Regions from separate parts of the uncultured Phyllobacterium sp. genome, predicted to be linked through region 3. Evidence: predicted binding sites of a transcription regulator. Region 3 holds the regulator's gene; each other region holds the start of a gene.
What was found. The regulator PhoB, encoded in region 3, activates phosphate uptake and scavenging genes when phosphate is short. The targets are predictions, from matches to a motif close to TGTCATNNANCTGTCAT.

Region 1 (5,686 bases), on a different contig from region 3:
GCAATTGTTGGCGTCCATGGCAGCTTCCACCCGGTCGCGGCGCAGGTTCAGCTCATACTCATCCGTGACGAAATCATTGTCGAGTTCGCGCAGACGCTGTTCCATGCGGCTGCAAACGTCCGACTGGGCCGCTGCCAGCTGTGTTGACAACAGCAGCGTGCCCATGGCGAGTGCCGCGAAGTGTATGAACCGTTTCATATGGTCTAGTCCTGCAAGATCACGCGCAGCCTACCTGGCTGACTGCGCCTGAACCATCCATGAACGTGCGGCAGCAATAAGACGGCAGCGCGCTATTCCAGGCGCTGTGACGCCTCAACCACTGCCAGAGCCGTCATGTTGACGATACCGCGCGATGTCACCGACGGCGTCAGAATATGCACAGGCTTGGCGGCGCCGAGCAGAATGGGCCCGACATGCAGTGCATCGGTGACCGTCTTGACGACGTTGAGCGTGATGTTGGCCGCGTCGAGATTGGGGAAGACCAGAAGGTTGGCTTCGCCGCTCAGGCGGGAATGCGGCAGCACACGCTCACGCAGGATTTCCGACAGGGCGGAATCGCCATGCATTTCGCCATCCTGCTCCAGATCCGGTGCCTTGGAGCGCAGGATTTCCGAAGCGGCGCGCATCTTGGCGGCACTTTCGGAATCGCGTGAACCGAAGTTGGAATGCGAAAGCAGGGCTGCCTTGGGCTCGATGCCGAAGCGGCGGATTTCGTTGGCGGCCAGAACCGTCTTTTCGGCAATCTCTTCGGCTGTCGGATCGATGCTGACATAGGTATCGGTCAGGAACAGCACGCCGCGCTGTGAAATCAGCAGGCTGAGTGCGGAAAAATTGCGGATGCCTTCGAGCTTGCCGATAATCTGGTCGACATTGCGCAGATGGCGCTCGAAACGGCCTTCCAGACCGCAGATCATGGCGTCGGCTTCGCCGCGCATGATGGCCAGCGCTGCAATCACCGTGCCGCTGGCGCGGACCATGGTGCGTGCCACTTCCGGCGTGGTGCCGCGCCGGCCGGTAAGGTTCACCAAAAGGTCGACATAGTCGCGGTAGCGCGGATCGTCTTCCGGGTTGATGATGTCGAAATCGGTGCCGAGCTTGATCTTCAGGCCGTAGCGCTTGAGACGCGTCTCGATGACCTGCGGGCGGCCGATTAGCGTCGGGATCGCCGTGCCTTCTTCGAGCACCACCTGTGCCGCGCGCAGAACCCGCTCGTCCTCGCCGTCGGAATAGATCACCCGTTTCTTCTCGGCAGTCCGCGCTGCGGTGAAGATCGGCTTCATGATCAGGCCGGAACGGAAGACAAAGCGGTTCAGCTTGTCGAGATAGACCTCGAAATCCTCGATGGGGCGGTCGGCAACGCCGGTTTCCATGGCCGCCTTGGCCACTGCCGGCGCGATGCGCAGGATCAGGCGCGGATCGAACGGCGAAGGAATGAGATAATTGGGGCCGAAGGTCGGTGTTTCGCCGGAATAGGCGCGGGCCGCCACATCCGATGGCTCCTCGCGGGCAAGCGCCGCGATGGCCTTGACCGCCGCCATCTTCATTTCCTCATTGATCGCCCGTGCGCCGCAATCCAGCGCGCCACGGAAAATATAGGGGAAGCAGAGGACGTTGTTGACCTGGTTGGGGAAATCGGAGCGTCCGGTGCAGATCATGGCGTCGGGGCGTGCGGCGCGTGCTTCCTCCGGCATGATTTCCGGATTGGGATTGGCGAGCGCCATGATCAGCGGGTTCGGCGCCATCTGTTTCAAAAGTTCCGGCTTCAGGACACCTGCCGCTGACAGGCCGAGGAACACGTCGGCACCGCCGATGACATCGGCCAGCACGCGCGCATCGGTCTTCTGGGCATAGACGGATTTCCAGCGGTCCATCAGGGTGTTGCGGCCGTCATAGACGACGCCGTCGAGATCGCAGACCCAGATGTTCTTGCGGTTGGCACCGAGCTTGACCAGAAGGTTGAGGCAGGCGAGCGCTGCCGCACCGGCGCCGGACGCCACGATCTTGACCTTGGACAGATCCTTGCCGGCCAGCTCCATGCCGTTGAGGATGGCTGCGGCGACGATGATCGCCGTGCCGTGCTGGTCGTCATGGAAAACGGGAATGTTCATCCTGGCACGGAGGATTTCCTCCACGTCAAAGCATTCCGGCGCCTTGATGTCCTCGAGGTTGATGCCGCCAAAGGTGGGTTCGAGCGCGGCAACGACATCGACGATCTTGTTGATCTCCTGCGCGTCGATCTCGATGTCGAAGACGTCGATGTCGGCGAATTTCTTGAAGAGAACCGCCTTGCCTTCCATCACCGGCTTGGAGGCGAGGGGGCCGATATTGCCAAGACCAAGGACGGCGGTACCGTTGGAGATGACGGCGACCAGATTGGCGCGGCTGGTATAATCGGCGGCTGTAGCAGGATTTGCATGAATGGCAAGGCAGGGCGCCGCCACACCGGGGGAATAGGCAAGGGCAAGGTCGCGCTGATTTCCAAGCGGCTTCGTCGCCTGGATTTCCAGTTTACCCGGCTGAGGAAAGCGGTGGTAAAACAGGGCGCTTTCTTCGAGGTCGGACTGGTTGGGCGAATTGTCCTTGGCCATGGATAATATCCTCCGGAAATTGGCTGGTCGCAACTTGGGATTTGCGATTCAATCTTTTTAGCATGCATAAATGACACGAAGAGCCATAAATGAAGTCCATTTTGTTACAAGTGTTTATCGCAGGAAACCATAGACTTTTTAGCGGCGTCATAAGACTGTGACATGAATCAGGTTTCTGTCAGACCAGAGGTACCGATGCGTACCGGCGCTGAACGGAGATCAGCCTCATGGTTGAGCCAGAGACACGTAAGTTTCGCACGCTCTTTTTGTCCGATGTGCATCTTGGTTCCAAAGGCGCCAAGGCGACCTTCCTCCTGGACTTTCTGAAGTATCACGATGCGGATACGATCTATCTGGTCGGCGATATCGTCGATGGATGGCGTCTGCGCCGCAGCTGGCACTGGCCGCAGGAGCACAACGACATCGTGCAGAAACTCCTGCGCAAGAGCCGCAAGGGCGCGCGCATCCTCTACATCGCCGGCAACCACGATGAATTCCTGCGCGATTTCCAGGGCACGCATTTCGGCGGTATCGAGGTCATGGACCGCACGATGCACGAAACCGCTGACGGCCGTAAATTCCTCGTGATCCATGGCGACCAGTTCGACGTCGTCGTGCGCAATGCCCGCCACATCGCCTATCTCGGCGACTGGGCCTATGATGCGGCGCTGGCCATCAACACCATCATGAACAAGGTGCGGCGCATGCTCGGGCTGCGCTACTGGTCATTCTCCGCCTGGGCGAAATTCCGGGTGAAGAAGGCCGTCAACTTCATCGGTTCCTTCCAGACCGTCGTCTCCGACGAGGCCCGGCGCATCGGCGCCGACGGCGTCATCTGCGGCCATATTCACCACGCCACCATCGAAGAAATCGACGGCATCGAATACATCAACACCGGCGACTGGGTTGAAAGCTGCACCGCCATTGTCGAGCATCACGACGGCAAGATGGAACTCATCTCCTGGACACATCTGATCGGGGAGAAGGCCGGCTTTGCGCCTGTCGTCAAACTCGAGGACAAGCGTCCCAAGGCGGCGAATGCAGCCTGAATGGCTTCTCCTGCAGAGATCGATCCGATGAAGAGGCTGGTCATCGTCTCCGATGCCTGGCATCCGCAGGTCAATGGCGTGGTGCGCACCCTGACCCAATTGCGCGAGCAGATGGAGGCGCGGGGCGTCGAGGTGACGATCATCTCGCCCGCGGACTATCCTTCGGCGCCATGTCCGACCTATCCGGAAATCCGGCTGGCACTGACCTATCCTGCGGCGGTGAAAGCCCGGATCGAGGCGTTGCAGCCCGCCTTCGTGCATATCGCCACGGAAGGCCCGCTCGGCATCATGGCGCGGCGTGCCTGCCTGAAAAACAAGTGGCGCTTCACCACCAGCTTTCATACGCGTTTTCCCGAATATCTGCGCGAGCGTCTGCCCATTCCGCTGGCCTGGACCTACGGCTTTCTGCGCCGGTTCCACAATGCTGCCGAGACCTGCCTTGTCCCGACACAGTCCATCTACGAGGAACTGACCGAGCGCGGCTTCGACACGCTGCGCGTGTGGACGCGCGGTGTCGACCGCGATCTGTTCCGCCCGCAGGCGGATGTCGATCTCGGCCTCGCGCATCCCGTCTTTCTCTGCGTCGGCCGCGTTGCGCCGGAAAAGAATCTTGAAGCCTTTCTGGCGCTTGATCTGCCGGGAACAAAACTTGTCGTCGGCGACGGGCCGGATATGGATGAGCTGAAGCGCAAATTCCCCGACGCCGTGTTCGCCGGCAAGAAGGAGGGCGAGGAACTCGCCCGCCACTATGCGGGTGCCGATGTCTTTGTTTTTCCCAGCCGCACCGACACGTTCGGCCTGGTGCTGCTGGAAGCGATTGCCTGCGGGCTTCCGGTGGCGGCCTATCCGGTGGCCGGCCCGAAGGACGTCATCGGCGCGACGGGCGCAGGCGTTCTGTCAACCGATCTGCAGGAGGCCGCGCTGGGCGCACTTGCCATGGGGCGCGTCGATCCCGATGCCACCCTGCAGGGATTCAGCTGGGAAGCCTGCGCCGATATATTCGAGGATATTCTCACGGCGATTGCCGGTGCCAAGCCGCAGCTCGGCCACGAAGCGAACGCGGCGCGGGCGGTGTCGGCGGGCTAATCTATATTTTCTGCGTTTATGATAATTGAGCTGGAAAAACCTCCAGCGTTTCTAGGCAGTTGGCGCAAATCATGGTATTTCGGAATACGGCTAGTTGATATTCGTGCGCCGTTCCTCGATCCTCCGAAAGTCCCTCCATGACAGCCGCCACTGCGGACACTTTTCACGAAAAACCGTCTCGTTTCGAGTTTCGGCTGTCTCTGGCCTATTTCGCGATTTTCATCTCAAGCGGCCTGCATCTGCCCTATTTTCCCCTGTGGCTGGAGTTCCGTTCGCTGTCGCCGACGGAAATATCGATCGTCCTGTCCATGCCGCTGTTCGTGCGCGTCATCGCCGCGCCGCTGGTTTCCATTCTGGCCGACCAGTCCAGCGACCGTGCGCATATCCTGACCATTGCCACCATTCTGGCGGTGATCGTCGCGGCCTTCTACTTTCTGCCGTTCAATTTCTTCGGCATCCTCGTCGTGTCGCTGGTGCTTGCCGCACCGTGGACATCGCAGGTTCCGCTGGCCGATACGATTGCGCTTTCAGGCGTGCGCCGCTACGGGGCGGATTTTGCCAGGATGCGCGTCTGGGGGTCCATCGCATTCCTGCTGGCCTCCTTTGCCGGCGGCGTGCTGATCCAGCACACGGGCGAGTGGATCATCCCGACGGTGCTGCTGGGTGCGCTGGTAGCCGCATGCGGCATGAGTTTCGTGGTGCCGCGCATCGGCAAGCCGCGCCGCCTGTCGCCGCTGTCGGATATCGACATGGCGGATGCGGGCAGGGCGCTGCGCCGCCCGGCCTTCGTGACCTTCCTGATCGCCACGGGGATCACGCAGGCAAGCCACGCCTATGGCTACAGTTTTTCGGCCATCTACTGGAAGTCCATCGGCATTGAAGAGACGGTGATCGGGGCGCTCTGGTCCATCGCCGTGGTGGCCGAGGTGATCATGTTCACCTGCTTTCGCCGGGTTTTCGGAC
Region 2 (5,686 bases), on a different contig from region 3:
CCTGCAGTCCAGTGCTTTGCAGTTTGCAATCTCTGCGATCGGCGTTCTGGTCTTTGCAGGTCTGACGGCCTATGACACCCAGAGCATCAAGGAAATGTACTATGAAGGTGACAGCTCGGACACCTATGGCCGCAAGGCGATCATGGGTGCGCTGCGCCTCTATCTCGACTTCATCAACATGTTCATGTTCCTGTTGCAGTTCCTCGGCAACCGCAACTGATCCTGGACGTTATGAACGAGTGAAAAAGGGCAGCGGAAACGCTGCCCTTTTTCTTGGCGGCATTGCATTCATCCGGTATTTTTGCGATCGATTGCGGTCATGACCAGCATTCATATCCGCCCGGCACAGCCCGCTGACCTGCCCGCTATCACCGCAATCTATCGCGATGCGGTTCTGCATGGTACGGCCACCTACGAGATCGAGCCGCCCGCGCTGACGGAGATGACCAAGCGGTTCCATACGATCACCAGTGATGGTTTCCCCTACAGCGTGGCAGAGATGGACGGCATCGTGAGCGGCTACGCCTATGCCAGTTATTTCCGTACCCGCCCGGCCTATTGGTGGAGTGTCGAGGATTCGATCTACATTGCGCCGCAAGCCAAGGGCAAAGGCATGGGTAAAGCCCTGCTTCAACGCTTGATCATCGATTGCACAGCGCTTGGATTTCGCCAGTTCATCGCTGTTATCGGTGATGGTCACGCTGCGTCAGCGTCGGTGCGCCTGCATACCAGTTGTGGTTTCAGGCATTGCGGCACCATTGAAGGATCGGGTTTCAAGCACGGCCGCTGGCTGGATACGGTTCTCATGCAGCTTGATATGAATGGCGGGACCACGACCCTCCCGGGGCCGGCCCCTTTGAGAGGCTGAGCAGCTCTAGCTCCGCACAACCCGCAGCGATTTGTCGAAGATCCTGAGTACCCTGTCGAGCTCCGTGCCGCGCTTAAGAATAAGACCGCTCGCGGCAATCACGCTATAGGCGCCTTGCTTGCGGGCCAGCCGCGGATTTTTCTCGATCCGGAACATCGGCACTTCACTGGTTCGGCGAAACACAGAAAACACAGCCCGGTCATTCAGGTGGTCAATGGCATAATCGCGCCATTCGCCTGCTGAAACCATGAAGCCGTATATTCTGAGGATTTGATCAAGTTCCCGCCGATTGAATGTAACGGGGAGATCACGTGCGCCGGAGAGTGAAATGAGTTTCGCCTGCTGTTGCGATTCGTCGCCACCTGCATTGCTGTCCATCAATCAATCCGCCCTTAGATTTGCCGTATGACAACTGGATGACAGAAGGGTGACCTGTTCCGCCCGCATTTACAAGCCTGTAAGTGTCAGGGCGCGCGCAATTGAACGCAAAAATGTCGCTGCTACTGTGCCTTTCACAAAGGAATACGCCCTGTTTCCATTGGTGATGTCTGGCCACAGTTTCGCCATGTTGCACTCGCATTGCCGCCGGATTTCAGACCCACCTTCAGCTCGTTGTCTGAGACGGTTCGGTCTTGAGCGGTCCGATACCCCAAGCCCCCCGCCCAAACGGGCTGTTCTGGCCGAACCATTCAGTCTCTCAATGGCAACAAGCCCCAAGACTTCAGGCTGGTTTTACCAGCCTTTTTTCTTGTCAGCAGAAATGCTCTTTAAAATCAGGGCTTTGTCATGATCGAGGCGCCGATGATAGGCCCCGGTTTGCCTTCACCAAGCATTTCCTGCAACAGGACAGCGCAGCCGGAAGCCTTCTTGCTGGCGATTTCGGTCAGCGGAATTTCGATCTTCTGGGATTTGCCATCCCACATGCCAACCGTTTCCATCGCGCGGACGCTGTTGGCGTAGCTGACATTGCGCCCGCCGTTCTCGCCATCGGGTATGGAAACAATGGTTTCCTTATTGAAATAGGCAAGAAGAACGCGCACAGGATTTTTTGCGGCAGGCCCCTCACCAATATTGATGACCAGGCGATCCGGGGAGGTTTTTTCGATCGATACGGGAATTGTCAGGCCAGAATCACTATTGCGCATCTCATCGATTCGGCGCCGGATTTTACCGCCGTCCTGACCGTTTACATGCTCGCGACCATTGAGGATTGCCTGCGGTGTGTAAACACCTGTCAGTCCAAGTGCCTTGCGATAGGCATTCTGCCGCGCGGTATTTTCGGGCAGGGCAAGATTGTCCACCCACCCGCGATAATCCCAATAGTCAACATGGAAGGCCAGTGCGACGACTTTCCCTTCCGCGACCAGCTGTTTGAGGACGGCATCGGCAGGTGGGCATGAGCCGCAGCCTTGCGAGGTATAAAGCTCAACGACGCCATCCGGTTTCGTGCCGATGCTCCCGGCATAAACCGGCCACGTGAACCCCGCCGCTACAAGGAGCGGGCAGGCGATCAGAATGGCTTTGAGCAGAGGGCGCAGGGTCAAGGGTACGAGCTTTCTTCCCGAATTTTTCTTTGATCTTGTATGAGAGTGATTGCCAGACAATTGATAGGGATGCGTTTTATCAAGAGGAAGTCACTTTGAGGTGAATTCGATCACGTTTACAGGCAAAACCATATAATTATTGGCGAAATCGCGAAAAAAAGACCGCCGGGCAACCGGCGGTCTCCGATTTCAGAACTTTTCGCTGCTTTAAGCGGCGAGATCGCGCAGCACGTACTGCAGGATGCCGCCGTTCTTGAGGTATTCCAGCTCATCGATTGTATCGATACGGCAGATCAGCGGTACCTGCTTGACCGTACCGTCGGCGAACGTCACCGTGGCATGGGTTTTCTGGCGCGGCTGGATTGTGGCAAGACCGTCGATGGAAACTGACTCGTCGCCCTTCAGGCCAAGCGACTGCCAGCTCGTGCCCTCTTCCAGCACGAAGGGGACGATGCCCATTCCCACGAGATTCGAACGATGGATACGCTCGAAAGACTGGGAAATCACAGCGCGAACGCCGAGAAGGTTCGTGCCCTTGGCAGCCCAGTCACGCGATGAACCATTGCCGTATTCGATACCGGCAAAGATGACCAGCGGGACATTCTCGCTGCGGTACTGCATGGCGGCATCATAGATCGGCATTTCCTCTTTCGAGGGGTAATGGATCGTGTACCCGCCTTCGCGGCCATTTTCGCCAAGCATGTGGTTGCGGATGCGGATGTTGGCGAACGTGCCGCGCATCATCACTTCATGGTTGCCGCGACGCGTGCCGTACTGGTTGAAGTCCAGGGGTGCCACACCGTGATCGGTCAGGTATTTGCCGGCAGGCGAGGCTGCCTTAATCGAACCGGCCGGAGAGATGTGGTCGGTGGTGATCTTGTCGCCGAAGAGACCAAGGATACGCGCACCCTTGATATCGTTGACGATGCCGGGTGTCTTGCCCATGCCGACAAAGTAGGGCGGGTTCTGCACATAGGTCGAGTTGTCGTCCCATGCGTAGGTCTGGCCAGCCGGCACCTTGACGTCCTGCCAGTTCTGGTCGCCCTTGAACACATCCGCATATTTGGATGCGAACAGCTTGCGGGTGACGTTCTTGGTGATGAACTCCTGGATCTCGTGCGAAGACGGCCAGATATCCTTGAGGAACACCGGGTTGCCGTCCTGATCTTCGCCAAGCGGCTCGGTTGTCAGGTCCTTGGTGACCGATCCAGCCAGGGCATAGGCAACAACCAGCGGCGGAGAAGCCAGGTAGTTCGCCTGGACGTCCGGCGAAACGCGGCCTTCAAAGTTGCGGTTGCCGGAAAGCACGGCTGCAGCGATCAGACCCTTGTCATTGATGGTCTTGGAGATCGGTGCAGGCAGCGGGCCGGAATTGCCGATGCAGGTGGTGCAGCCGAAACCGACCAGATTGAAGCCGAGCTTGTCGAGCTCAACCTGCAGGCCGGCATTTTCAAGATAGGCGGCAACAACCTGTGAGCCGGGCGCCAGTGACGTCTTCACCCAGGGCTTGGACTTCAAACCCTTGGCAGCGGCGTTGCGGGCGAGGAGGCCGGCTGCAATCAGCACACTCGGGTTCGAGGTGTTGGTGCAGGAGGTGATCGCCGCAATGGCAACATCGCCATGGCCGAGATCATAGTCTTCGCCTTCAACCGGATAACGGGCATCAAGCTGCGTGGTCTTCTTGTATTCCTTCTGCAGCGATTCATGGAAACCGGAGGCAATGCCCTCGAGGGCGATACGGCCTTCCGGACGCTTCGGGCCGGCCATGGACGGCACCACGGTTCCGAGATCGAGTTCCAGCGTGTCGGTGAAAACAGGATCGGCCGAGCCGGGTTCGCGCCACATGCCCTGCGCCTTCGAATAGGCTTCGACCAGTGCCAGACGCTCTTCGTCGCGGCCGGACATATGCATGTAGTTGATGGTTTCGCGGTCGATCGGGAAGAAGCCGCAGGTGGCGCCGTATTCCGGACCCATATTGCCGATGGTGGCACGATCAGCCAGCGTCATGCTCTCGAGGCCGGGGCCGAAGAACTCGACGAACTTGCCGACGACGCCCTTCTTGCGCAGCATCTGAACCACGGTGAGCACGAGATCGGTTGCCGTGACGCCTTCCTTGACCTTGCCGGTCAGGCGGAAGCCGATGACTTCAGGCAAGAGCATGGAAACCGGCTGACCCAGCATGGACGCTTCCGCTTCGATGCCGCCAACGCCCCAGCCCAAAACGCCAAGGCCGTTGACCATGGTCGTGTGCGAATCAGTGCCAACGCAAGTATCGGGGTAGGCGACGGTGACGCCGTCTTCTTCCTTGGTCCAGACTGCCTGGGCCAGATATTCAAGGTTGACCTGATGGCAGATGCCAGTGCCCGGAGGAACAACGCGGAAATTCTTGAATGCCTGCTGGCCCCACTTCAGGAAGCGGTAACGTTCGCCATTGCGCTCGTATTCGAGATCAACATTGCGCTTGAAAGCCTGCGGATTGCCGAACTCGTCAACAATCACCGAGTGATCGATAACCAGATCAACCGGGACGAGCGGATTGATCTTTTCCGGGTCGCCACCAAGGTTGACCATGGCATCGCGCATTGCTGCAAGGTCCACAACCGCAGGAACGCCAGTAAAGTCCTGCATGAGAACGCGGGCCGGGCGATAGGCGATTTCAGCGCCGGCACTGCCGCGATCGACAAGCCATTTGGCGACGTTTTCGATGTCCTTCTTGAAAACCGAACGATTGTCTTCAAAGCGAAGCAGGTTTTCGAGGAGGACTTTCATGGAGAAGGGGAGCTTGGAAATGCCTTCCAGGCCGTTTTTCTCAGCTTCGGTCAAGCTGTAATAGACATATTCCTTATCCCCTACGGATAGGGTTTTACGGCATTTGAAACTGTCGATTTGAGACATGTTGCGTCGTCCTTATGCTACTGGCCTCACCCGGGACGAACGCCTTTGCCGCGTTTCAAGGACGCGCTAAGGTGCGGGTGCAGTCATTTCCGCTGTCCGTCCCGCTACAGGTCCGAAAAGGCGCCCGTATTGAAGATCGGCCAAAAATGGTTTCCATGCCGACCGCTGGCATGGTTGACTGCTATATAGAGATTTTCATCGATCTGTGCCAGACCGACATTCGTCAAAATTTGAGACTGCGTCGAAATGCACATGGGTCATTCCGGGCGGCACGTCGGGGTTAACAAGAGCGGGAACTTCATGCGGTTAGTCGCCGAAAATCTGGCAGGGGAGCGGGGCGGGGAGATTTTGTTTTCCGGGCTGAACTTTGCCGTCGCGG
Region 3 (5,686 bases):
CAGTTCACGGAAGAGGATCGTCTGCTTGTCGATGATGGCAGGCAGGCAAAGCCGTGCACCGCGCTCGCGCAGGCCGAAAAGCAGCGGGCGCAGATCCACCTCCGAGCGGATCGGCCAGAAGCCCGAAACAATGGTGCCCGGATCGACGGCAAGCGCCGCCAAGCCGAAATCGGCAATGCGCATCGAGGCTTCGACGCGGAATTCCGTCGTCAGCGCATCGCGGCGGCCAAGGGCCTCCAGGCGCAGTTTCTTCTTCAGCTCTTTGATGGGGGAGTGGTGCTGCACAGGCTTGATTTCATGGGGCGCCGGCACGCGAACCGGCTCGGGATGAAACAAAAGTGGCGTCCACACAACCGATGGAGAAGTCGATCCCGGGAACCTACAAAGTAGGTGGGTGCCGTGTGAAGAAGCCCACGGGCCTCCTCAGGGACAGCTCCCTAAGGGATCATTAAGGCCCCGGGGAATATGTCTCTCCTGTCGAGAAGCGCAGAACGCCGATCCGAATATAGGACGGATGCAGGCATTGCACCAGTGCGCGGCAAACGATTTTCCCTCCCCGCACAATCTTTGTCGCATAATCATTGTGGATGCGTGGAACACCCCCCTCTGGGCTGCCGCCCATCTCCCCCACAAGGGGGGGAGATTGCACTGGCATTAGCGGCTCTGCTTATTCTGCAATGTTGAAGATTGGCTGAAACAATCGTGACAGCTGATCTCCCCCCTTGTGGGGGAGATGTCCGGCAGGACAGAGGGGGGTTGGAACAGCCAAGCTGTTGTTTTATGAGAAATTCACCACCAACTTATCCAACACATCCCAACCCACGTTATTCTCATCCCTGTCCTTTCCGGCGGGAATGCTTCCGGAAACTTTCGAAAGTCGGGAAAGGATCGGCGCTTCGGCTTCACAGGGAGGAAAACCTGTGCGGCCGGGGAGGTTTGGTTCAATGGTTGCGCATTGGGCAAAAACCCTCAAAAACGCCGGGGCGGGTGGTCCTTGGATCGCAAGCATCGCATACCACATACCCCAAGACCCGCGTTCCAGGGACCGCCCGTCTTTCCCACCTTTCAACAGCCAGACGCGAAAGCGGGCGTGGCAACGGGAAAACCATATCGCCGCATTCCCGGACGGCTCTTGCCCTCCTCCGGCACGCCCCTTAATCTTTGTCCATCACGAAAGGGAATGCGATGCGGTTTGAAGGTACAGCGGCCTATGTGGCCGACAAGGACTTGATGGTGGCGGTCAATGCGGCGATTGCACTTGAACGGCCACTGCTGGTCAAGGGCGAACCCGGCACCGGCAAGACCGAGCTTGCCCGGCAGATCGCGGCGGCGCTCGATCTGGAACTGGTCGAATGGAACGTCAAATCCACCACCAAGGCGCAGCAGGGCCTCTACGAATATGATGCCGTCAGCCGCCTGCGCGATTCGCAGCTCGGCGATGCCAAGTTCAACGACATCGCCAATTACATAAAGCCCGGCAAGCTGTGGCATGCCTTCACGACCGACAGGAAAGTCGTGCTGCTGATCGACGAGATCGACAAGGCGGATATCGAGTTTCCCAACGATCTCCTGCAGGAGCTCGACCGCAACGAATTCCACGTCTACGAAACAGGCGAAACGATCCGCGCCATACACCGGCCGATCGTCATCATCACCTCCAACAACGAGAAGGAACTGCCCGACGCCTTTCTGCGCCGCTGCTTCTTCCACTATATCCGCTTCCCGGATGTCGAGACGCTGACCCGGATCGTCGAAGTGCACTATCCCGGCATCAAGCAGAACCTCGTGCGCGCCGCCCTCACCCAGTTTTACGAGATCCGCGATGTGCCCGGCCTGAAGAAGAAGCCGTCGACCTCCGAAGCACTAGACTGGATCCGCCTGCTGGTCACCGACGACATCGCCCCGGAAGATTTGCGCGCCGACCCGAAGAACGCCTTGCCGAAACTGCACGGCGCCCTGCTCAAGAACGAGCAGGACGTGCATCTGTTCGAGCGGCTGGCTTTCATGGCAAGGAGGCAGGGATAAATGGCGCTCACCATCCGCCCCATCGAGAGAACCGGCATCGTTCATCGCATGCAGTAAAAGGGTCCCACAATGTTCCTCCCCTTCTTCCTCGAGCTCAAGGCCGCCAAAATTCCCGTATCCCTGCGGGAATATCTGACGCTGCTTGAGGGGCTGGATGCGGGGCTGGTGACCTATGATGTGGAAGGGTTCTACTATCTCGCCCGTTCCGCCCTGGTGAAGGACGAGCGCCATCTCGACCGCTTCGATCAGGTCTTCGGTCACGTGTTCAAGGGGCTGGAACTGCTCGGCGGCGAGAGCGGTGTCGACATTGCCAATCTGCCCGAGGAATGGTTGCGCCGGCTCGCCGAAAAGCACCTCACGGAAGAAGAGAAGAAGCTGATCGAGGCGCTGGGCGGTTTCGACAAGCTGATGGAAACCCTGCGCCAGCGGCTTGAGGAGCAGAAGGGCCGGCATCAGGGCGGCTCGAAATGGATCGGCACGGCCGGAACGTCGCCCTTCGGTGCCTATGGCTACAATCCGGAAGGCGTGCGCATCGGCCAGGACGAAGGCAGGCACGGCCGGGCGGTCAAGGTCTGGGACAAGCGTGAATTCAGGAATTTTGACGATAGTGTCGAGCTTGGCACCCGCAACATCAAGGTTGCTCTGAAACGGCTGCGCCGCTGGGTGCGCGAAGGCGCCGATGACGAGCTCGACCTTTCCGGCACCATCAGGTCAACCGCCGAACACGGCTATCTCGACGTGCAGACGCGGCCCGAACGGCGCAATCATGTCAAGCTGCTGATGTTCTTCGATGTGGGCGGCTCCATGGACGAGCATATCCGGATCGCCGAGGAACTGTTCTCCGCCGTCCGCTCCGAATTCAAGCACATGGAATATTTCTACTTCCACAATTGCCTCTACGAGGGCGTGTGGAAGGACAACCGCCGCCGCCATGCGGAACGGATACCGACGCTCGATCTCATCCATAAGTACGGACCGGACTACAAGGTCATCTTTGTCGGGGATGCCGCCATGGCGCCCTACGAGGTTTCCCATGCGGGCGGGTCGGTCGAACACTGGAATGAAGAAGCCGGCGCGGTCTGGCTCGGCCGGGTGCTCGACCACTGGAAGAACGCCGCCTGGCTCAATCCGTCAAAGGAACAGTACTGGAACTACACCGCCTCGACGGCGATGATCCGCAAGATTTTCGCGCATCGCATGTATCCCATGACCCTGGCGGGCATCGAAGGGGCGACGCGCGAACTCTCGCGCAGGCACTGATTACCCGAACGAATACCCCGCACCGCGCACGGTGCGGATCGGATCGATCGAGCGGCCGATATTGATGGCCTTGCGCAGCCGTCCGACATGCACGTCGACGGTACGGTCGTCCACATAGATGTCGGCGCCCCAGACATTGTCCAGGAGCTGGCCGCGCGAGAACACCCGGCCGGGGGACTGCATCAGGAATTCCAGCAGGCGGAATTCGGTGGGGCCGAGCTTCAGCTCCCGTTCCTTGCGGAACACGCGGTGCTGCTCGCGGTCGAGCTTCAGATCGCCGAAGCTGAGCACATGCGACAGCAGGCTCGGATTGACCCGGCGCAGCATGGCCTTGATGCGGGCAAGCAGTTCCGGGGTCGAGAACGGCTTGACCATGTAGTCATCGGCGCCGGTGGCAAGGCCGCGCACCCGCTCGCTCTCTTCGCCGCGCGCCGTCAGCATGATGATCGGCAGGATTTCGGTCTCGCGCCGCGCCCGCAGGCGGCGGCAGAGTTCGATGCCGGAAAGGCCCGGCAGCATCCAGTCGAGAATGAGCAGATCCGGCACTTTTTCACGCAGCGCAATTTCCGCCTCGTCACCGCGTGCGATTGTCTCGACGACATAGCCTTCGGCTTCAAGATTGTACCGGAGAAGGACGCTGAGCGCTTCCTCGTCTTCGACAACAGTGATTTTGGGAGCTATCGCCATTGCTGGAATCCTGATTCTGTTTAAGGCTGTCTGGCTTCATCGACGATGATGCTGTGGGTCTGGTCTTCCTTGGGCCGTTCGGCCGGAAGCTGGGCACCCGTCACGATGTAGTAGACCGTTTCAGCAATGTTCGTCGCATGGTCTCCGATGCGCTCGATATTCTTGGCGCAGAAGAGAAGGTGCGTGCAGGCGGAAATGTTGCGCGGGTCTTCCATCATATAGGTCAGGAGTTCGCGGAACAGCGAGGTGTACAGCGCATCGATTTCGTCATCGCGCTCGCGCACGATGTTGACCTGCTGCACGGAGCGTGTCGCATAGGCGTCGAGCACGTCCTTGAGCTGCGTCAGGGCAAGTTCCGCGATGGTCTGCAGGCCGCGATAGACCGAAAGCGTCTGGCGCGTATCGGTGACGGCGACGACGCGCTTGGCGATGTTCTTGCCGAGGTCACCGACCCGTTCGAGGTCGGAGGATATGCGGATGGCGCCGATGATTTCACGCAGGTCGATCGCCATGGGCTGGCGCTTGCCGATGATGGTGATGGCCTTCTCGTCGATCTCGCGCTGTCCGGCATCGAGGATGAGATCGTCCGAAATGACGCGCTGGGCCAGCGCATTGTCGGAGTTCACCATGGCGGTGACGGCCTGTTCGACCATGCGCTCGGCATGGCCGCCCATTTCGGCGATCTTGTGCGTCAGGAACTTCAGTTCGTCGTCATAGGAACGGACGGTATGCTGCGACTCGGTCATATTCTTATCCCTGTTTCCCGTGATTAGCCGAAGCGTCCGGTGATGTAGTCCTGCGTGCGCTTTTCCGTCGGATTGGTGAACATCATTTCCGTATCGCCCACCTCGACGAGGTTTCCGAGATGGAACATGGCGGTGCGCTGCGAAACGCGGGCCGCCTGCTGCATCGAATGGGTGACGATGACGATGGTGTAGTTCTGGCGCAGTTCGTCGATCAGTTCCTCGACCTTTGCCGTGGCAATCGGATCGAGCGCCGAGCAGGGTTCGTCCATCAGGATGACTTCCGGGCTGACGGCAATGGCGCGGGCGATGCACAGGCGCTGCTGCTGGCCGCCGGAAAGACCGGTACCGGCTTCATGCAGGCGGTCCTTCACTTCGTCGAACAGGCTGGCGCGGCGCAGGCTCTTCTCGACGATTTCCTCCAGCTCGTGCCGGTTCTTGGCCAGACCATGGATGCGCGGGCCATAGGCCACGTTCTCGAAAATGGACTTCGGGAACGGATTGGGTTTCTGGAAAACCATGCCGACCCGGGCGCGCAGCTCGACCACGTCGATCTTCGGATTGTAGATATCCTCGTCATCGAGCGTGATCTTGCCGCCGATCTTGCAGCCTTCGATCGTGTCGTTCATGCGGTTGAGCGAGCGCAGGAAGGTCGACTTGCCGCAACCGGACGGGCCGATCAGTGCCGTCACCATCTTCTCAGGCACGTCGAGGCTGACACCGAACAGGGCCTGTTTTTCACCGTAGTGAACGGTGACATCCTTGCCCTGCATTTTGATCGTACTGACCTGTGCACTCATTTTGTCGTTTACCGCTTTTTCGAGAGATCGTTCTGTCATCAGATTCATTGTTCGCTCCCGTTTTACCTACCAGCGCCGCTCGAAGCGGCGACGCAGAATGATGGCTCCAATGTTCATGACTGCAAGAAACAGAAGCAGCACGATGATAGCGCCGGATGTACGTTCGACAAA
Region 4 (5,686 bases), on a different contig from region 3:
CTTGTTGCCGGCATCCGTCCAAGCATTGGGGTATCGCTGTGTTCCGTTCGTTCGTACAGGTCTTTGCCCTCTTGTGTGGCACGTCATTCCTGGTCATGGCCTCGGGCCTGCACGGGCTCCTGCTGCCGCTGCGCGGCGGGGCGGAGGGTTTTTCCACCACGTCCCTCGGTCTTCTCGGTACTGCCTGGGCCGGCGGGTTCATAACCGCCTGCCTGCTGGCGCCGCGCCTGGTGCGCCGCGTCGGCCACGTCCGGGCATTCAGCGCCTTTGCCGCCATTGCCGCCATTGTTGCGCTGATGACCGGTATTCTGGTGCATGCCACGGCCTGGATTGCGCTGCGGGCGCTGACCGGCTTTGCCATGGCCGGCGCCTACATGGTGATCGAAAGCTGGCTGAACGAGCGGGCGACCAATGCCAATCGCGGTCAGATCTTCGGCCTTTACATGGTGGTGAACTTTGCCTCCATCACGGCGGGCCAGATGATGATCGGCTTCGGCGACGTGCACAACGGCACCTTTTTCATGCTGACCGGCATCCTGTTCTGCCTGGCGCTGATTCCGACGGCCATTTCCACCGCCAGCAGCCCGAAACCGCTGACGGAAGTGCAGCTCGACCTCAAGGCGCTCTACCGCAATTCGCCGGTTGCCTTCGTCGGCTGCATGCTGATCGGCGTTGCCAATGGCGCGTTCGGTACGCTCGGTGCCGTCTACGGCGCGGCGACGGGCATCACCACCACGGAAATCGCCCTGATGATGAGTGCCTCCGTCATGGGCGGTGCCTTGATGCAGATACCGGTGGGACGCATGTCCGACCGTACCGACCGGCGCTATGTCCTGGCGTTCGTCGCGGGTGCTGCGGCCATCATCGGCATCCTGATTTTCCTGATCGGCTCGCGTCAGGCAACGGTCATCCTGTTCATGACGGCGATCTATGGCGGACTGGCCTATACGCTCTATCCGGTGGCCGTGGCCCATGCCAACGACTATTCGGACTCGCAGAATTTCGTCAAGGTAACCGGCGGCCTGCTGCTGCTCTATGGCTTCGGCACCATGGTCGGGCCGATCCTCGGCGCCTGGGCCATGGAATATGTTGCGCCCGAAGGCCTGTTTGCGATCACGGCGCTGGCACATGTCTCGATCATGACCCATGCCATCATCCGCTCGCGCATGCGGGCAGCCATGCCGATTGCGATGCGGGACAATTTCCAGACCGTTCCCTCGGAGCGGGCAACGCCCGAGGGCATCAAGCTCGATCCCCGGGCGGAAGCCCAGCCGGACTGAGGTTCGCAACGCTTTTCGTACAAAATGCGTTGACATTGACGGCAGTTTAAAACGACTATTCGGCATGGCCGAAACCGATGCATTTGCCGCCATTTCCGATCCGAACCGCCGCTATCTGCTGGAAGAGTTGCGGCGCGGTCCCAAGACCGTGAATGAATTGGCGCTTGGCCTGCCCATTTCACGCCCGGCGGTATCCCAGCACCTGAAGGCGCTGCTGGATGCGCAACTGGTCAAGGTCAAGTCCGAGGGGACACGCCGGATTTATGCCGTCGACGACAGCGGCTTCTTTCACCTGAATTTATGGCTGGATCAGTTCTGGAGCGAATGATGGCCGCACGGCGTCCGGCCAATAAAAAAACCCGGTCGCAGACCGGGTTTTTGTTTTAGTGCCAGCCCCGCTGCCTCTCCGGCAACCGGCTGAAATTCTTCTTCTGTCGGCCAAAGGCTCTAATGGCGCGTGGCGGTCGATCTCAGTTTTTCGATTTGCTCTTTCAGCATGAGCTTGCGACGTTTCATATCGGTAATCTTCAGGTCGTCGGTGGCAGGACTTGCCAGCGCTTCGGAGATTTCCTTCTCGAGTGCACCATGCTTACGTTCAAGCGTTTCAAGATGAGACTCAATGGCCATCCGGCTTCTCCCTTGGTTGGTTTCCTACTCGTTCATGCTCTGCCGGCCAAAGGGCGAGATTATGACAGAGCCGTGACACTCTGCCACCACTTGAAGCAATTGTCGAATTTGTTTCGTAGGATTTTCTTGTCATGTAAAATATGGTATTGCCACGTGCTGGTCCGGTATTCTCGAACACCGGACCAGACATTGGCTTCTTCTAAAGCAAAATACCGGGAATCACTGCATGTCCGACCAGGATCAGGCTGACATTCGATTGGCAGTCGCACGATTGAAACAGGAGCATCTGGATTTTGATGCCGCCATACAAGCGATGATCCAGGTTGGTTGTGACCAGCTTCGAATCCAGCGGATGAAAAAGAAGAAGCTCATCATCAAAGACAAGCTCATCGAGCTTGAAGACAAGATCATCCCGGACATTATTGCCTGATTTTCAACCGCTTTTGACCGGCGGGCTGCCGATAACTTGCAGCGTCCCCACTTTTCCGTTAATCCCTGCACGCTCCGCTGATCAGAGGATGTTCAATGGCCGATAAACGCGCTGACGTCGCAATCATCATGGGTAGCCAGTCCGATTGGGCAACCATGCGCCACGCCGCCGAGACGCTCGATGCGCTCGGCATTTCCCACGATGACCGCATCGTTTCCGCCCACCGCACGCCGGACCGCCTGGTTGCTTTTGCCAAGGGCGCGCGCGATGCCGGTCTCAAGGTTGTGATCGCCGGTGCCGGCGGTGCCGCCCATCTTCCCGGGATGGCCGCTTCCATGACGCCGCTGCCGGTGTTCGGCGTGCCGGTGGAATCGAAAGCTCTCTCCGGACAGGATTCCCTCCTGTCCATTGTCCAGATGCCGGCCGGCATTCCCGTCGGCACCCTGGCAATCGGCCGTGCCGGTGCGGTCAATGCCGCCCTTTTGGCTGCGGCTGTTCTGGCACTGAACGATGCCGCACTGGCAAAACGGCTTGACGACTGGCGCACGGCGCAGAGCGAAAAGGTCGCCGAACGGCCATCTGACGAGGCATGAGATGATTGCAGCAGGATCGACTATCGGCATTATCGGCGGGGGACAGCTCGGCCGCATGCTTGCCATGGCAGCGGCGCGTCTCGGCTATCGCACCGTCATTCTCGAACCGCAGGCGGACTGTCCGGCCGCGCAGGTTGCCAATGAGCAGATCGTGGCGGCCTATGACGATCCCGATGCACTGGAGCGTCTGGCTGAGCTGAGCGACGTCATCACCTACGAATTCGAAAATGTGCCGGTCGATGCCGCCGAGACACTGAATGAAAGCACGCCGGTCTTTCCGCCGCCCGAGGCGCTGAAAGTGTCGCAGGACCGGGTGACCGAAAAGCGCTTCCTCAACAAGGCCGGCATCCCGACAGCGCAATGGCGCATTGTCGAGAATGAGGGCGATCTGGAAGCGGCGCTTCTCGCCTTCGAGGGCAAGGGTATCCTCAAGACCCGCCGCTTCGGCTATGATGGCAAGGGCCAGGTCAAGTTTTCCGGCGCCAAGGGCGAAGATGCCAAGGCGGGCTTTGCCGCCATCGGCAGCGTCCCGGCCATTCTGGAAGGTCTGGTCGATTTCACCCGCGAGATTTCGGTGATCGCGGCGCGCGACGAGGCAGGCAATATCCGCATCTACGACATTGCCGAGAACGTGCACAGGGACGGCATTCTGGCGACGTCGACCGTGCCGGTGTCCGTATCGTCGACGATTGCAGGCCTTGCGGCCGATTCGGCGCGCAAGCTGCTCGAGGCTCTCAATTATGTCGGTGTTCTCGGCATGGAGTTCTTCGTGCTGGCCAACGGGACACTGCTGGCCAATGAGTTTGCCCCGCGCGTGCACAATTCGGGTCACTGGACGGAAGCCGCCTGCGCGGTCTCGCAGTTCGAGCAGCATATCCGTGCCGTTGCCGGGCTGCCGCTGGGCGATACACGGCGTCATTCCGATTGCGTGATGGAAAATCTCATCGGCGATGACGTGGCCAAACTGCCGGCGATTCTGGCGGAAAGCGGGGCCGTCGTGCATCTCTACGGCAAGGCCGATGCACGTCCCGGCCGCAAGATGGGCCACGTCACGCGCATTACAAAGCGGCTGTAGGGGCAAATAAATTCACTCCCGATGCATGAATCGCCATATGAATCATGAGTCGGGAGTTGACAATCGGGGCAATCCTTGGCTATTTCCCCGCAACGTGTTTCCGGCGCGCTTCAGAGGCGCGCTTTATTATTGGTGCCCGGTTTCGGGCGTAAAGATACCGGTGCTGAAATGAAGATCAAGAATTCGCTCAAGGCTCTCAAAGGCCGTCATCGTGACAATCAGCTGGTGCGCCGCAAGGGCCGCATCTACATCATCAACAAGACTGCGCCGCGTTTCAAAGCGCGCCAGGGCTGATTTACCGTTTCACGGTTATTTGCATTTGACGTTTCGCTGATACGGACTACGATCCGTATCATGCGGAACGTTTTTGCGTTTTTTATCGGATCTGTCCTGATGATGTCGCCGGCGCTGGCACTGGCGCAGGAAACGTCCGGGACTGATGTTCCCGCCGCCGCACCGCAGGCAACCGCGCTGCCGGGCAAGACCCTGGCCGAAAAGCGCGCCGCCCGCCTCGATGAGCTGTTCTTTGCCCTGAAGCGCGAGCGCAATGAAGCCAAAGCCACCCGCATCGCCGAACAGATTCAGGCACAGTGGCAGAATTCCGGCAGTGCGACCGTCGATCTGATGATGCAGTGGGCGGCCCTCGCCATGACGGAAAAGAAATATGCCGTCGCGCTGGATTTTCTCGATCAGGTCACCGTGATGAAACCGGATTTTGCCGAGGGCTGGAACCGGCGTGCCACGGTCAATTTCCTCATGAATGATTATGGCCGCTCCATGGCCGATATCCAGAAGACGCTGTCCCTGGAGCCGCGTCATTTCGGGGCGCTGGCGGGGCTGGCGGCGATCCTGAAGGATACCGGCAACAAGGAAGGCGCCCTGCATGCCTTCGAGCAGGTTCTTGCGGTCTATCCGATGATGCGGGAGGCGCAGAAGCAGGCGGGCCAATTGGCCGAGGACCTCACGGGTCAGCGTACCTGACTTTTTCGGGGGTTCCGGGCCGGCGGCCTGTCGCCGCCAGCCCGAATGATCTTTTTCAGATTCCTGTCAGCCCATCCGAGCCGATATAGGCAATGCGCAGCATGTTGGTCGAGCCGGGCGTGCGCAGCGGCACACCGGCCGAGATGATGATGCGGTCACCCGGATTGCCGAACTCTTCCTGATAGGCGATGTGGCAGGCACGGTCGACCATGTCGTCTAGGTCAGTCGCATCTTCCGTGACAACGCAGTGCAGGCCCCAGACGAGCGAGAGCTTGCGCGCCGTCTCGACAACCGGCGACAGGGCGATGATCGGCAGCAATGGCCGTTCACGCGCCGCGCGCAGGCCCGTGGTGCCCGATGCCGTATAGGTGACGATGGCGGACAGGTTGAGCGTTTCGGCGATCTGCCGGGCGGCAAGCGAAATGGCGTCCGCGCCGGTGGCATTCGGCTCGGGGCGCTGCGCATGGATGATGCCGGGATAGTTCGGGTCGCGCTCGACCTCTTCGGCGATGCGGGCCATGGTGGAAACCGCTTCGACCGGGTAGTCACCGGCGGCCGATTCGGCAGACAGCATCACGGCATCGGCGCCTTCGAACACGGCCGTTGCCACGTCGGACACTTCGGCGCGGGTCGGGACCGGCGCGGTGATCATCGATTCCAGCATCTGCGTGGCGACGACGACCGGCTTGCCGGCGCGGCG

Region 1: RDL77_RS08330 (UDP-2,3-diacylglucosamine diphosphatase) is a predicted target of PhoB. The motif match lies at 2,734-2,750, and genes of this name have one in related genera.
Region 2: RDL77_RS04375 (DUF2794 domain-containing protein) is a predicted target of PhoB. The motif match lies at 1,274-1,290, and genes of this name have one in related genera.
Region 4: RDL77_RS23675 (YdcH family protein) is a predicted target of PhoB. The motif match lies at 1,969-1,985, and genes of this name have one in related genera.

The regions. Positions count from the first base shown of each region.
Region 1 covers NZ_CABSQF010000010.1:43,547-49,232, reverse strand. The annotation lists gene RDL77_RS08340 (DUF2865 domain-containing protein) at 1-198, opposite strand, end outside; gene RDL77_RS08335 (NADP-dependent malic enzyme) at 291-2,588, opposite strand; gene RDL77_RS08330 (UDP-2,3-diacylglucosamine diphosphatase) at 2,816-3,637, shown strand; gene RDL77_RS08325 (glycosyltransferase family 1 protein) at 3,665-4,723, shown strand; gene RDL77_RS08320 (MFS transporter) at 4,861-5,686, shown strand, end outside.
Region 2 covers NZ_CABSQF010000004.1:161,590-167,275, forward strand. The annotation lists gene RDL77_RS04365 (Bax inhibitor-1/YccA family protein) at 1-220, shown strand, start outside; gene RDL77_RS04370 (GNAT family N-acetyltransferase) at 320-868, shown strand; gene RDL77_RS04375 (DUF2794 domain-containing protein) at 875-1,246, opposite strand; gene RDL77_RS04380 (thioredoxin family protein) at 1,642-2,412, opposite strand; gene acnA (aconitate hydratase AcnA) at 2,620-5,307, opposite strand; gene ccmA (heme ABC exporter ATP-binding protein CcmA) at 5,608-5,686, shown strand, end outside.
Region 3 covers NZ_CABSQF010000063.1:520-6,205, reverse strand. The annotation lists gene RDL77_RS23045 (5-formyltetrahydrofolate cyclo-ligase) at 1-312, opposite strand, end outside; RNA gene ssrS (6S RNA) at 340-496, opposite strand; gene RDL77_RS23035 (MoxR family ATPase) at 1,186-2,025, shown strand; gene RDL77_RS23030 (VWA domain-containing protein) at 2,095-3,285, shown strand; gene phoB (phosphate regulon transcriptional regulator PhoB) at 3,286-3,972, opposite strand; gene phoU (phosphate signaling complex protein PhoU) at 3,993-4,718, opposite strand; gene pstB (phosphate ABC transporter ATP-binding protein PstB) at 4,742-5,515, opposite strand; partial or broken gene pstA (phosphate ABC transporter permease PstA) at 5,582-5,686, opposite strand, start outside.
Region 4 covers NZ_CABSQF010000070.1:542-6,227, forward strand. The annotation lists gene RDL77_RS23665 (MFS transporter) at 39-1,280, shown strand; gene RDL77_RS23670 (helix-turn-helix transcriptional regulator) at 1,345-1,608, shown strand; gene RDL77_RS23675 (YdcH family protein) at 1,728-1,907, opposite strand; gene RDL77_RS23680 (YdcH family protein) at 2,134-2,337, shown strand; gene purE (5-(carboxyamino)imidazole ribonucleotide mutase) at 2,433-2,930, shown strand; gene RDL77_RS23690 (5-(carboxyamino)imidazole ribonucleotide synthase) at 2,932-4,005, shown strand; gene ykgO (type B 50S ribosomal protein L36) at 4,174-4,299, shown strand; gene RDL77_RS23700 (hypothetical protein) at 4,360-4,986, shown strand; gene pyk (pyruvate kinase) at 5,042-5,686, opposite strand, start outside.